Regions from separate parts of the Flexivirga sp. B27 genome, predicted to be linked through region 1. Evidence: riboswitches for the same ligand, from Rfam matches in the RefSeq annotation. Region 1 holds a riboswitch; the other holds the start of a gene.
What was found. A riboswitch is a leader RNA that binds a small molecule or an ion and turns the genes downstream of it on or off. The one in region 1 is predicted to bind cobalamin.

Region 1 (7,502 bases):
GGCGTGGTTGATGAAGGACCGGCCGGACCTGCGGGAGCGTGCCCGACGTGGCGACCTGTTGGTGGGCACCATGGAGACCTGGCTGATCTGGAACCTGACCGGAGGGGTGGACGGCGGCATACACGTCACGGATGTGACCAACGCCAGCCGTACGTTGTTGATGAATCTCGAGAGACTCCAGTGGGATTCGGAGTTGCTCGACTTCTTCGACATTCCCGAGTCGATCCTGCCGCGCATCGTGCCGTCGTCGAGCGTCATAGGTATGGCGACCGGTGCGCTCGCCGGCGTCCCGGTCGCTGCAGCGGTCGGTGACCAGCAGGGCGCGCTCTTCGGTCAGACATGCTTCGAGGCCGGCGAGGCCAAGTGCACCTATGGCACCGGTGCCTTCCTGCTGATGAACACGGGCGACGAGATCGTCAGCTCGACACACGGGATGTTGCCGACCGTCGCGTATCAGCTCGGCGACGGCTCGAAGGCCTACGCGCTGGAAGGCTCGATCGCCGTGGCCGGCGGCCTCGTGCAGTGGGTCCGTGACGGGCTCGGGCTGATTGACACCGCGCCGGCGATCGAGACGCTTGCCCGGACCGTCGACGACAGCGGGGGCTGCGTCGTCGTGCCGGCGTTCACCGGGCTCTTCTCGCCCTACTGGTCCTCGAACGCGCGCGGTGTGATCGCGGGGCTCACCAGCTTCGTCACGGCCGGACACCTGGCACGGGCGGTGCTCGAGTCGTGTGCCTGGCAGACCAGTGATGTGGTGGAGGCAATGACCGCCGACAGCGGAGTTCCGTTGAAATCATTGCGTGTTGACGGCGGTATGACGGCCAACCACCTGATGATGCAGATGGTCGCAGACGTGCTCGACGTGTCGGTCGTGCGTCCGACGATGAGTGAGACCGTCAGCCTGGGTGCGGCATACCTCGCCGGCCTGGCGGTCGACTACTGGTCCGACATCCGCGTGCTCCGCCGCAACTGGCACCGTGCCGGTCAATGGGATCCGCAGATGTCACCTGAGATGCGCGAAATGCAGCGTGGCGCTTGGCGATCCGGCATCAAGCGTGCATTGCAGGACAACGCCTGACCGCTCGAGCGACAGGTCGGCCACCTCGCCGCCGAGTGACGGCGAGATCGCCGACTGACGGCGCCATACAACCGTCACTCGGCGAGGAAGCCGTCACTGGCGAAAATGGGTGTTACCAGGTGACGGTGAAGCTGCCCTTGTCGGTGATCGCACTGACCGTGTAGCCGGTGTGGGGGAAGCTCCAGCCGCCCCCGCTGCGGACCCAGCCCTGACCTGGCAGCGTCTGCTGCCAATAGGCCTCGATGTCGGTCGGCAGGTCGGTGATCCGGACGGTCAGGCTGTTGCCGCTCTCGGCCGTGCGCTCCCACTTGGTGCCGGACGGCATCGAGAGCTCCCGCAGCGAGCCGCCGGACGGGTCGCGCAGCGGGACGGCCCCGACATACTCCTGGTCGCCGAGCGGGCTGGCCTGCGGCAGACCGGCAGGCAACATCGGAGGCTGCCGCGCGGTGAGCGTCATCGACTCACTCGACGCGCGGCTCGGCGGACTGCTCGAAGCGGTCGGGCCGGTCGCGCCGGACATCGCACTGCTGCTCGGCGCGGTCGAGCCGGTGGCGCTGGACGGCGCCGTGGACGGCCCGGTGGCCGCACTCGACTGCGGCAGGGATGGCTGCGCGCCGCTCTGCTGGTTGGGGCGCATTGTCTTGCCGGTCGCGGTCTGCGGCGCAGACGTCGGTGACGTGGACGACGACGTGGCCGGGCTGTTGCCGGATGCGGTTGCCGGCGACGACGTCGTGCTGGCCGGCGGCAGCCCGTCGATGATCTCCGGGTGCCCACTGTCCTGTAGGCCGACGAAGGTGATGCCGACGATCGCAGCAGCGGCCGCGGCGGCACCGACGCCCGCGAACCAGCGGGTCGCCCGGTGACCGCGACGCTGCTCACTCAGTGCCGCAACCACCTCCTCCTCGCGCTCGCGGTCCAGGTCCGCGTCGGAGATCTGCAGGGCCTTCGCGCTGAACGCCTCCCGCAGGCGACGCTCGAGATCGGTCGTGTCGGTCTTGTCGTCATCGTGATCAGACGGATGCATCGTTGTCGCCTCCCTGCATGATCGTGCCCAGAGTCGCCATCGCACGACTCGCCTGTGACTTCACGGTCCCCTTGCTGATGCCGAGCGCCTCGGCGATCTCCGCCTCGGACATGTCCGACCAGTAGCGCAGCACGAGCACCTCACGCTGCCGTGGCGGCAGCTGGTCGACCGCCCGCAGCACCTCCTGATGCTCCTCGGAGAGCAGCACATCGGTGTCCGCCGGTGGTGCGATCTCCGGCTCGGCGACCTTCAGGTGCGCGCGCACGGTGCGCCGCCTGCGCAGCATCGAGCGGGACTGGTTGACCACGGCCCGACGCAAGTAACCGACAGCAGCGCGTGAGTCGCGCAGCGCCGCACGGTTGCGGTGCATCCCGAGGAAGGCGTCCTGCACCACGTCCTCGGCGCTGGCCATGTCGTCCACGAGCAGCCGCGCGAGCCGCACCATCTGCAGATGGTGCGTTCGATAGAGCTCGGCCAGGTCGACCGTGTCGTCGTCCGTCATCGCTTCATGGGCAGCGGTCGACCCGGAGTCATGGATCGGACCTCCCAAGCGATACGGCCTCTCGGCATACACGGCAGGTGCAGTGAGTGTCACGGCACGTCAACCCCTCGCCCAGACCCTAACCAGTCATCGCTCGATGAGGGAACGCCTCGTCGCGGTGAGCCGAGGCCCGGCTGCCGCTCGTCGACATACGCGTTGCGCCTCATGGTGGGAAGACGCATCACGGGCGCGAAGGTTGCCTCGCGGGCCGCGGCAGACGGCATTCGCCCGCGTGGGATCGGTCACATGCTCACGGCAGCAGGAGTATGGCGCCGGCGCGGTGCCGGGTGGAGCGCACCAACTCGGCGTTGCGCTCGTCGGTGCCCAGTGCCCGCTCCGCGGCCTCGGCCCGGCTGCGGCCGTATCGACGGTGCCGCTGGATCAGCCGGTCCTGGCGTAGCGGGTCGGGGGTGTCGACATACCAGACGGAGTCCAGCAGTCCGGGCAGTTCGCGCCACGGGGACTCGTCCAGCAACAGGTAGTTGCCCTCGGTGAGCACGACCTGCGTGTCCGGCGCGACGGCGATGGAGCCCGCGATCGGCTCCTCCAGCGACCGGTCGAACGCCGGCGCCCACACGGTCCGGTCGTGATCGCGCCGAATGCGCTGCAGCAGCGTGAGATAACCGTCGGCGTCGAAGGTGTGCGGCGCGCCCTTGACCGGCCCGAGACCGCGTTCGTCGAGCACGGCCTGGGCGAGGTGGAACCCGTCCATCGGCACCACAACGGTCCGCAGGCCGCGCTCGCGGCATCCGCGCTCCAACAGGTCGGCCGCGGTGGACTTGCCGGTGGCCGGCGGGCCGGTCAGGCCGACGACGACTCGGTCATGCGTGGCGGACAGGTCCACGAGGGTGCGCAGTGCTGCGTCGAGGTCGAGAGAGGGCTGGGTCACTCGCGAGACTCTGCGGCATACGGGCGCACTGCACAAGTTGACTGCACAAGCCGCAGCGAGTGTCCGGAGGCACCCTCGGACGCTGCTAATCTCGTGGGTGGCGTCCGTCGAGGGCGTCCAGGTGCGAGCAGGGGAAGCCGGTGCAAATCCGGCGCTGTCCCGCAGCCGTGAGTGACCAACGGGTCACGAGTCGGAATACCTGCGCCACCCGTCAACCGGATCGACTGTCGTGGACTGCAGTCGCGGGCGAGATCGTGTCGCACGCGTGGAAGTCCTGACACGAAAGGACCCACACCCGTCATGCCCAGCCGCTCGGTGCGCACCGCCGCCGCTCTCGCGCTCGCCACATCGGCGACCACCTTCGCGTATGTCGGATCGGCCGCGCCCGCACACGCGGAGGCCTACAACGGCTACTGCAAGACCAGCTCCGGGGTCACCGTCGTGGTCGACTTCCGCGGGCTCGGCGGTGGCGTGGCGATCCGGTGCTCGCCGGTCGGGAGCGGAGCGAGCGGCCTGGATGCGCTGCAGGCGGCCGGGATCCCGGTGGAAGGCACCAGGGACGTCGGCCTGTCGGTGGCGTGCCGGATCTACGGCAAGCCGACTGCGACGCAGGAGCTGCCGGGCGGTTACCACGAGTCGTGCGCGCGGATGCCTCCGACCAAGGCCTTCTGGAGCTATTGGCAGGCCCCCAACGGCGGGTCGTGGAGCTTCAGCCAGAAGGGCCTGTCGACCAGCCAGGTCATCCCGGGCGGGTTCGAGGGCTGGTCGTTCAGCGAGGGCTCCACGGTCGCGCCGGGCAAGGCACCGACGCGACCGTCCGAGCCGACGTCGCCGCCCGCGACCACCACCACGCAGCCGCCGCGTCATACGACCACGACCGCGCCGAAGCACGACCCGGCACCGGGCACCAGCACCAGCACCGCCGGAGACGCGGGCGGTGGCTCCGAGGCGAAGTCGACCGCGTCCGGCAAGGCTGCCGAGAGCAAGGCGGCCAAGTCCGCGGCAGCGAAGGGCAAGGCCGGCAAGAGCAAGGCCGCCGCCTCGAAGGCCGCGGCCAAGTCGAAGGCTGCGAAGAGCAAGAAGGCGAAGGCCTCGCACTCCTCGAGCAGCTCATCGAGCAAGTCGGCCAGCTCGTCCGCCGGCGCCGCCACGGGCGCCTCATCGGGCGCAGGCACCAACGCAGCCGGCGGCCCGGTCGCCAACAGCGACGACCTGATCAAGGACTCCAAGAAGGACTCCTCGGGCATCAACGCGACGACCGTGGTCGGCGGCGGAGTCCTCGGCGCGCTGGCCATCGGCGGTGGCGTGGTCGCGATCATCCGCAAGCGCAACCTGGGGTGAGCCGGCTACCCACTTCTGTGCACCCCGTCGCCTGGTGGCTCTGGGCGATCGGGCTGGCTGTTGCGGCGTCCTTCACCACCAACCCGCTGCTGCTGTTGCTGCTGGTCGGTGTCGCATGTTTCGTCGTGGTGCTCCGGCGCGGCAACGCACCGTGGGCGCGGTCGCTGCGCGTCTATCTGCTGCTCGGGGCGTTCGTGGTGCTGATCCGCGTGGCGTTCCGGTGTTTCCTCGGCGCGGCCGGTGGCGGACCGGTGGTGCTCGACCTGCCGGAGATCCCGTTGCCGGACTGGGCGGCCGGGATCACCTTGCTGGGGCCGGTGCACCTGTCCGACATCCTCGACGGCCTGTATGACGGACTGCGTCTCGCGACCATGATCATCTGCATCGGTGCGGCCAACTCGCTGGCCAACCCGAAGCGGCTGCTGAAGGTCGTGCCGATCGCGCTCTACGACATCGGCACGGTGGTCGTCGTCGCGGTGTCGGTCTTCCCGCAGATCGCCGACAGCCTGCGCCGGGTGCGGCGGGCACAACGGCTGCGGTCGGACAGCGACGGCGGCAAGTGGCATCTGGTCCGTCGGATCATGATCCCGGTGCTCGCCGACGCACTGGACCGGTCGCTGCACCTCGCGGCGGCGATGGACTCGCGCGGATACGGGCGTCGCGGGGCGACGCCGGAGCGCAGCCGGCGGGTGCTCGGTGTGCTGACCGTCGTCGGGCTGATCGCCCTGTGCATCGGGATCTTCGGTGTGCTGGACGAGCACTCGCCGGCGATCTTCCGCTGGCCGGCCTTCGTGGTCGGTGTCGCGCTGGCCGCTGCAGGACTGGCGTTCTCCTCCCGGGAGCGCACCGTCACGCGGTATCGACCTGATCCTTTCGACCTGATAGCTGCGGCCGTCGCGGTGAGTGGTCTGCTGTCGGGTGCGTTGATGATCGCAGCGACGAAATACGCTCCGGCACACCTGAACCCGTCGACGACACCCGCGGTCTGGCCCGTGGTGGACCTGTTGCCACTGGTCGCCGCGGTGGTCGGGCTGGTCGCTGCGGTGGTGTCGCCGCCCAGCGTCATACCGGATGGGTCGGGTGGGCCGGATGGGATCGAGTCGAAGCAGACCGAGGAGGTGGCGGCATGATCGAGCTGCGCAAGGTGTCCGTGCAGTATGACGAGGCGACTGCCCCCGAGCTGGCAGACGTCGACCTGCACATCGACGAGGGGGAGCTGGCGCTGGTCGTCGGCCGCACCGGCGTCGGCAAGTCCACGCTGCTCGGGACGATCAACGGGCTCGTGCCGCACTTCACCGGCGGCAGGTTGTCCGGGCACGTCACCGTCGCGGGCCTGGACACCAGGGATCACCCGCCGCGGGAGATGGCCGACGTGGTCGGCCGGGTTGGTCAGGACCCTGTCGCCGGCTTCGTCGCAGACACCGTCGAGGACGAAATCGCCTATGGAATGGAGCAATTGGGCGTGTCTCCGGCGATCATGCGGAAGCGCGTGGAGGAGACCCTGGATCTGCTCGGCATCGCGGAGCTGCGCCGTCGCGCGCTGATGACGCTGTCGGGCGGGCAGCAGCAGCGCGTCGCGATCGCCGCCGCACTGGTCACTGCGCCCAAAGTGTTGGTGCTCGACGAGCCGACCTCCGCGCTGGACCCCGGCTCGGCCGAGGAGGTGCTCGCGGCCATCACGCGTCTCGTGCACGACCTCGGCACGACAGTCGTCATGGCTGAGCACCGGCTGGAAAGAGCTGTGCAGTATGCCGATTCGGTGGTCGCTCTGACCGCCGGCGGGCTCGTGCGCAACGGTGATCCCGCGACGATGATGATCGACGCGCCGGTGGCCCCGCCGGTGGTGGAGCTGGGCCGGCTGTGCTCCTGGTCGCCGCTGCCGTTGTCGGTCCGAGACGCGCGCCGTGCGGCGCGTCCGTTGCGCGGCCGGCTGCCCGATCCCACGCCGCGCACCCGACCGGCGGGCGAGGTCGCGCTGCAGGCGAAGGGCGTCACCGTCCGGTATGCCGAGCGGATCGCCGTCCGGGAGGTCGACCTGGAGCTGCACGCCGGCACCGTCACCGCCCTGATGGGACGCAACGGATCCGGCAAGTCGTCGCTGATGTGGGCGCTGCAGGGCAGTGGCCGGCGCAGTGCCGGCTCGGTGCTGATCGACGGGGTCGAAACGGCGTCGAAGAGCGGCAAGCGGCGCGCCGACGACGGTCCGGCGCCGGTCGCGCTCGTCCCGCAGACTCCTGGCGACCTGCTCTATCTGGAGACCGTGGGTGAGGAGTGCGCGACCGCCGGCCCGGGTGCCCGGCAGCTCCTCGACGAGCTCGCGCCGGGCATCGCCGACGACCACAATCCGCGCGATCTGTCCGAGGGGCAACGACTTTCGCTGGTGCTCGCTATACAGCTGGCGGGGCGGCCGCGAGTGCTGTTGCTGGACGAGCCGACCCGCGGGCTGGACTACACGGCCAAGATGCTGCTGGCCGACCAATTGGACTCGCTGGCCCGCGACGGGCGAGCGGTGCTGGTGACCACACACGACGTGGAGTTCGTCGCGCGCCTGGCCGACCGGGTGGTCGTGCTGGCCGAGGGGGAGATCATCGCGGACGGACCGACCGCTGACGTCGTCGCCGCGTCGCCG
Region 2 (7,502 bases), on a different contig from region 1:
CGGCCGGCGGGTGCCGATCATGGGTGCCGTCATACCTGCGGCCATCGGGTCGACCCTGCTGTTGGTCTTCCCCTACGCCATGTTCATGGACCTCGTCCTGGGCCGCACCGTGGGCGGCGCGAGCAACGACACGACGGGCATGGTCACGCACGGTTGGCAGACCGTTGCGTTCGCGGTGTCCTACCTCCCGTTGGTCGCCTGGGGACCGCTGCTGGGTGCGCTGACCGTCCACTACTACCGGCGCCGCAGGCCCCAAACACAAGCACCGACAACCGAATCCGACGGCAACACCCCATTTGTCGCGGCGAAGAATTAGGCTTGCGGATCGTGACTGTCGACCTCGTGCTCGCCTCTGCTTCCCCCGCCCGCCTCGCGACCCTGCGGTCCGCCGGTGTCGAGCCGGAGGTGATCGTCTCCGAGGTCGACGAGCCGGCGGTCATCAACGACGCCGAGGCGGGGCTGGGCGCGACGCTCGCCGCCGACGATGTCGCGCTGCTGCTCGCCCGGGCGAAGTGCGAGGCGGTCGCTTCGGCGACCGACGCCGACGCACTCGTGCTGGGTTGCGACTCGGTGCTGGAGTTCGAGGACTCCACGTTGGGCAAGCCGGCCGACGCGGCAGATGCGATCGCCCGCTGGCAGCGGATGCGTGGCCGCTCCGGCACCTTGCACACCGGGCACTGGCTGGTCGACGGCCGTGAGGAGTCCACCGGCGCGACCTTCGGGGTCGTCGCCTCCACCGTGGTCCACTTCGCCGACGTGACCGACGAGGAGATCGAGGCGTATGTCGCCACGGGCGAGCCACTGCACGTCGCCGGTGCGTTCACGATCGACGGCTTGGGTGGACCGTTCGTCCGGCGCATCGAGGGCGACCACCACAACGTGGTCGGCCTCAGCCTGCCGGTGCTGCGCGAGATGCTCGCCGAGGTCGATGTGCGGTTCGACCAACTGCGCGACTGACACCGTCCGGCCCGGCCGGTTCTTGACCAATCCGCCCGGTCGTCAGGCCGTTTCGACGGAGTCCTCGACGGCCGACATACGCATCAGGCGGGGGAAGGGCAGCACGAGCACGCCCGACACCACGAGCAGCACCGCGAAGGTGACCATCGCGGTCTCACCCCCGGCGGCACCGATCAGGAAACCCATCGTCGCGGGCGCGAGCGCCGTCAGCACTAGCGACAGCACGTTGTCGGCGCTCATCACCCGGCCGAGCCGGTCCTCGGGCGTGCGTGAGGTCAGCACCGACACGACGGCGGCGTTGCACGGCGCGAGCAGGAAGGTCCCGCACGCCATCAGCGCCATGAGCACGAGCGGGGCGTGGGCGAACGCCATACCGGTGAAAGCGACGGCGCCGATCAGCGGCGTCAGCAACATCAGCACGCCGACGCTCAGGTGCTCCAGGATGCGTGCGGACAGCAGTGACGCGATGAGCATCGACACCGCCATCGCGCTCGACACCGCACCGATCCAGGCGGGCGCGGTGCCGCGCTGCTGCATGGTGATCGTCACCGACACCACGAGGCCGGTGCCGGCGAAGTTGAGCAGCGTCGAGAGCAGGGTGATGGTGCGCAGCAGCTCGTGGCCGAAGAGGAACGACAGCCCGGTGCGGATCGACGGCCACAGCGCTTCGCGGTCATCGCGTGCCTTGCCCGGCATCGGCGTGCGCACGCGGAAGGCACACACGATGGCGACCGCGTAGCTGATCGCGTCCGCGACCATCGGCAGGCCACGGGTGATGCCGAAGAGGAAGCCACCGAGGGGTGGCCCGGCAAGTCCGGCAGCGGCCGAGCGCACCTGGTTGTTGACCGCTGCTCGAGGGATGTCGTCCTTGCGCACCACGTTGCGCACGGCGACCTGCTCGGCCGGTCCGTAGAAACTGTTGGCAACACCTCCGCACGCAGCCGCGAGCATGAGGTGCGGGACGGTGATGTGGTCGGCGAAGGCCGCCAGCGCCACGGACAGGTAGGCGACACCGCCGAGTGCGGCGGCAGTGATCATCGTCCGGCGACGGTCCCAGCGATCGACGAGCGCTCCGGCGGGTATGCCGATGACGACCAGCGCCATCGTGGCTGTGCCGGCCACCAGACCGACGGCGAACGGGCTGCCGGTGGCTGCGAGCGTGATCAGCGGGAACGCGATGCTGCTCATCCGGCTGCCGAGACTCGACACCGCTCCGCCGAAGATCAACCTGGCGTAGTCGCGGTTGTGTCGCAGCGGTGGCAACGCGGCTCGCTCCGCGTCGTCGGCTCCCACCGTCGCGCGCCCCCTTTCGTCCACTGTCACGCTTCACCACCCTGCCATCCCGGATCCCGCGGTGGTGCCACCGAAAGGTAAGGGTTTGGTCAGGTCGCGACGTCAGTCGCAAGTCGTTCGCAGAGTCGGGCGATCACGAGTTCCTTCCCCTAGGTCGGAGACTAACGTCCTGCTCGGAGACAGCTCTGCACGGTCATCTTGTCGCCGCCCCGAACACGCCCGGAACCAGATTTCCGCCAGTGAGGAGCCGGAAGGGTGGCCCGGCGTGGGGAGCCGGAGGACGCCGGGTCGGTCGGTTGGTTGACCTCGAGCTCGCTTGAGGCAGCAGGATGGTGGACATGATCACGTGTGCCACCTGTGCGGTGGAGTATGACGATGCGGCCGAGGGTCGGGACTGCCCGATCTGCGCCGACGAGCGGCAGTACCTCCCCGAGGGCGGCCAGATCTGGACCAGCCTGAAGCAGCTCGCTGCGGACGGGCACCGCGTCGAGGTGCTCGACCTCCGCCCCGGCCTGACCGGGCTGCGGACCGACGTCGGCATCGGACAGACCGCGCTCCTGGTGCAGACGCCGGACGGCAACCTGCTCTGGGACCCACCGGGTTTCATCGACGACGAAGCGGTCGCGGCCGTGGCCGGCCGTGGTGGCATCCGGTGGATCGCGGCGAGTCATCCGCACATGTTCGGCGTGCAGCTCGAGTGGTCGGCGGCCTTCGACGACGCGCCGGTCCACGTCAATGCCGCGGACGCAGAGTGGCTCGGACGTCGCGGCCCGGCGATCAGCGAGTGGGACGACGAGCTGCAGCTGACTGAAGGGCTGACCCTGCACCGGATCGGCGGCCACTTCCCGGGAAGTGCGGTCGCGCACTGGGAGCATGGCGCCGATGGCCGCGGCACGCTGCTCAGTGGCGACACCATCATGTCCAACCCGGACCATCGCTCGGTGAGCTTCATGCGAAGCTACCCCAACCGGATCCCGTTGTCCGGCAACGTTGTCCAGCGGATCGCTGCACGCGTGAAGCCACTGGCCTTCGATGAGCTGTGGAACAACTTCGGTGTCGCCGTGGCGTCGGATGCAGCAGCTGCGGTGCAGCGCTCTGCACAGCGGCACATCGGGTGGGTGCGAGGTGACTTCGACCAGCTGACCTGATGGTCAGGCGATGGCCGGGTCGGTGGCACCGGGTTTCGGACCCACCGGCTCAACGTCAGCGAGCAGCGGCATCCGGCGAAGCGGTCCGACCAGCACGATCAGCGAGGCCACGACAAGCAGCAGCGCTCCGAGGCAGACCATCGCGGGCTCGCCGCCCCACCACTCCACGAGCAAGCCACCCACGGCAGGTGCCAGCGGCGACATGGCCAGGACACAGGTCATCAGCGCGCTTTGGACCCTGCCCTGCATCGTCTCCGGCGTGATCAGCATGACGTAGGTCATGAAACCGGCGTTGAGGGCAGGAGTGAGCAGGAACCCGACGACCAGCAGCGCGAGCACCACCGGATAGCTGTGCACGAAGGCGCAGGTCACCAGGCAGGCGCCGAGCAGGACAGCGCCACCCATCAGGACGCGACCGGCCGCCACCTTCTTGAGGATCGCCCCTGCGGCAACCGCGCCCGCGATCGTCGCGACCGCGATCGCCGTCTCGGCCAGCCCGATGCCCGCCGGACGGACGCCGCGCTGCTGCAGGACGACGATCAGCACCAACATGAAGCCGCTCCCCGCGAAGTTGATCAGGGTCGCTATCACCATCACCGGGCGGAGCACCTCATGGCGCCATACGAACCTCAGGCCGGATCGCATTGCCTGCAACGGGGGCTCGTGCGTGTCGCCCTCCGGCGGCGGCGCCGGCAACGGCGTGCGGACCAGCAGCGCCGCGGCCGCTGAGATGAGGTATGACGCGACGTCGGCCAGCACGGGCAGCGACCGGGAGATCGAGAAGAGCAGCCCGCCCAGGGGCGGGCCGACCAGGCCGGTGACACCCTGTCGCCCCTGCATCGCAGACATCGCGGTGCTCAGATCCTCAGTCGGCACAACGGTTTTCGTCGCCAGTGTGTCCGCAGGGGTGAAGAATGCCTCCGCTGCGCCGACCACCACGCCGGCGATCACCAGCTGGGTGATCGTCAGCGCATCGGCGGCATACGCCAGCACGACGGTCGCGTAGGTGGCAGCCGCCGCCAGGGCCGACCAGACCATCGTCGCCCGCCGGTTCCAGCGGTCGACGAAGGCTCCGGCGGGCACCCCGGCAACGACCAACCCGGCGACCACGGCTCCCCCGACGAGCCCCGCGAGCGCCGCATTGCCGGTCAGCCACAGTGCAAGCAGCGGGAACGCCAAACCGCTCATCCGGGAGCCGATCCCGTTGAGCGTGTTGCCGACCATCAGCAGCTCGAAGTCGCGATTGCGCCACAGCGCCGGACGCTTCACGTCCGTCGGCGTTTGCTCAGGCCTGGTCTCCCCGGGTGTTGTCATGACGGACAGCCTGCACCCGTCGTGAATATTACGCAAGATTATTTGCGCATTTATTTTTGCGCATGTCCCTTTGCGAACCACTCGCCCCGTCCGGCACAGTGGTGTCGTGAGCACGCAGGACGACCGAGGCGACCCCAAACGCATCGCAGACCCTCGCGCCCTGAAGGCACTGGCGCACCCGATGCGGATGCGCCTGATCAGCGAGCTCGCCACGCGCGGTTCATGTCGCGCCGTCGATCTCGCCAAAGCCCTTGGCGAACCTGCCAATTCGGTGAGTTTCCACCTACGTCAACTGGCCCGTTACGGACTTGTCGTCGAGGACACCGAACGCGGCACGGACGGCCGCGAGCGGTGGTGGCGGACCCCGTCCGCCCAGGGGTTCATCGTGAATCTCGACGAATTACGGAAGCTACCGGGCGGACCGCAAGCGGTAGGCGTCTTCGAGCAAGTGACGGAGGGCTCGGCGCACGCCCTGGTGTCATTGGCGTTCAGCCGGATCGACGCGCCGGACGACAGCGCGCGTAGTTGGGTGAACGACTTCGGCCTGCACCTGAGCCGTGAGGAGGTCGACGAATTCCTCGAGGAGCAGTGGCAATTCATGATGCGGTGGATGGACCGCTCTCGGCACCTCTCGCAATCCGGCGATGACGTCGAGCGCCATACCTACTACACGATGATGTTCGGCGCTCCGGTCGACGAGGTGCTCACGTCGGAGGAGTCCGAGCCTCGAACCTCCCCGAAGGAGGCGGCCGACCGCGAGTAGGCTCGTTCATGCGACAGGTTCGAACCGCCCTGCACCCCAGGGCAGTTCGTCGTAAGAGGGAACCCGGTGCGACTCCGGGACTGCCCCGCAGCGGTATGTGAGAACGACCTCCGTCATACGCACTGGCCAACCGGTCGGGAAGCGACGGACAGTAGGCGCCCAGGCGTGCTCACGAGTCCGAAGACCTGCCGGTCGCCCGAGCCCGGACCCGGGTTCGGCCGATCGATGACCTCTCGGGCGGGTCACGGAGGAGTTCGACATGACCAACAGCACCACCGCCACTGTCCTCGGCTGGCCGCGGCAAGGACCGAAGCGCGTGTTGAAGCGGGCCATCGAGGCCTACTGGGCCGGGCGATCCAGCGCGGACCAACTGCACGAGGTCGCAGCCGGCCTACGCGCTGACGCGTGGAAACAGCTGTCCGACAACGGCATCCGCGAAGTCCCCACGGGCGACTTCTCCTACTACGACCACGTGCTCGACACGGCGATCATGGTCGGTGCCGTCCCGCAGCGCTACCGCGACGCAGCCACGGGCGAGCTGGACATCTACTTCGCCATGGCCCGGGGCAACGACCAGGTCGCGCCGCTGGAGATGACCAAGTGGTTCGACACCAACTACCACTACCTGGTGCCGGAACTCTCCCCCACTACGACCTTCACCGCCGACGCCTCGCGGCAGATCGAGCACTTCAACGAGGCAACAGCTGCCGGCCACACCGCACGCCCGGTGCTCGTCGGACCGCTCACCTTCCTGTTGTTGGCCAAACCCGCTGCCGACGCGCCCGCCGACTTCGACCGGCTGTCGCTGCTCGAGCCACTGCTGGAGGTGTATGTCGAGATCCTGGCCCAGCTGCGCGAAGCCGGTGCCGAGTGGGTGCAGCTCGACGAGCCGGCGCTCGTGCTCGACCAGCCGGCCGCCGTGTTGGACGCTGCCCGCGCGGCGCTGCAGCGGCTCGGCTCGGCCACCGACCGCCCGAAACTGTTGATCGCCAGCTATTTTGCGGCATTGCAGGACGCCTTCGAAGTCCTCGCCGACGCGCCCGTCGACGGCGTCGCGATCGACTGCACCGTCGCCGACAACGTCACCGCGATCCTGGAGCACGGCCTCGCCGGCAAGCGCCTGGTCGCGGGAGTGATCGACGGCCGCAACGTCTGGGCTGCCGACCTCGACGAGCGCCTCGCCACGCTGCGCCGACTGGCCGCCCGGGTCGACGACCTCGTCGTCGGGAGCTCCTGCTCCCTGCTACACGTCCCGCTCGACGCGTCCAAGGAGACCGCCGTCGACGACGAGGTGCGCAGCTGGCTCGCCTTCGCTCGGGAGAAGGTGCTCGAACTCCACACGCTGGCAACGGCATTGGACGACGAAGCTGCTGCGACACCCGCACTGGAGCGCGCACGTGACGCGATCGCCTCGCGACGCAACTCGGCACGCACCCACGACGCCGCCGTCCGCGCAGGGATGGCCGGAGTCACCGAAGCCGACGCCCACCGCGCGGCGGCTTTCGAGCAGCGGCGTCCGCAGCAGCACGAAGCGCTCGGCCTGCCCGTGCTGCCGACGACCACCATCGGGTCGTTCCCGCAGACCGACGCCGTGCGCAAGGCGCGGGCCGCACTGCGCAAGGGCGAGATCGACCGGGCGGCATACGAGTCGGCGATGCAGGGCGAGATCGCCGCGGTGATCGAGCTGCAGGAGGAGCTCGGCCTGGACGTCCTGGTGCACGGCGAGCCCGAGCGCAACGACATGGTGCAGTATTTCGCCGAGCAGCTCGACGGCTACCTGGCGACCAGCCACGGCTGGGTGCAGTCCTACGGCACCCGCTGCGTCCGGCCGCCGATCATCTTCGGCGACGTCTCCCGCCCGGAGCCGATGACCGTGCGGTGGTGGCAATACGCCCAGTCACTGACGCAGCGACCCGTCAAGGGGATGCTGACCGGCCCGGTCACCATGCTCGCGTGGTCCTTCGTGCGTGATGACCAGCCCCTGGGCGACACGGCCCAGCAGGTCGCGCTCGCGCTGCGCGACGAGG

Region 2: it holds a riboswitch for cobalamin, as region 1 does, so the genes downstream of both, metE (5-methyltetrahydropteroyltriglutamate--homocysteine S-methyltransferase) here and ACSZL9_RS13445 (hypothetical protein) in region 1, are expected to answer to the same signal.

Annotation. Positions count from the first base shown of each region.
Region 1 is NZ_JBPYUM010000003.1:238,154-245,655, forward strand. It holds gene glpK (glycerol kinase GlpK) at 1-1,078, shown strand, start outside; gene ACSZL9_RS13430 (hypothetical protein) at 1,191-2,102, opposite strand; gene ACSZL9_RS13435 (RNA polymerase sigma factor) at 2,089-2,604, opposite strand; gene ACSZL9_RS13440 (nucleoside/nucleotide kinase family protein) at 2,894-3,532, opposite strand; cobalamin riboswitch at 3,616-3,753, shown strand; gene ACSZL9_RS13445 (hypothetical protein) at 3,833-4,873, shown strand; gene ACSZL9_RS13450 (energy-coupling factor transporter transmembrane component T) at 4,870-6,003, shown strand; gene ACSZL9_RS13455 (ABC transporter ATP-binding protein) at 6,000-7,502, shown strand, end outside.
Region 2 is NZ_JBPYUM010000002.1:201,362-208,863, reverse strand. It holds gene ACSZL9_RS09820 (hypothetical protein) at 1-316, shown strand, start outside; gene ACSZL9_RS09815 (Maf family protein) at 328-957, shown strand; gene ACSZL9_RS09810 (MFS transporter) at 1,000-2,280, opposite strand; gene ACSZL9_RS09805 (MBL fold metallo-hydrolase) at 2,589-3,398, shown strand; gene ACSZL9_RS09800 (MFS transporter) at 3,402-4,712, opposite strand; gene ACSZL9_RS09795 (ArsR/SmtB family transcription factor) at 4,819-5,475, shown strand; cobalamin riboswitch at 5,474-5,682, shown strand; gene metE (5-methyltetrahydropteroyltriglutamate--homocysteine S-methyltransferase) at 5,735-7,502, shown strand, end outside.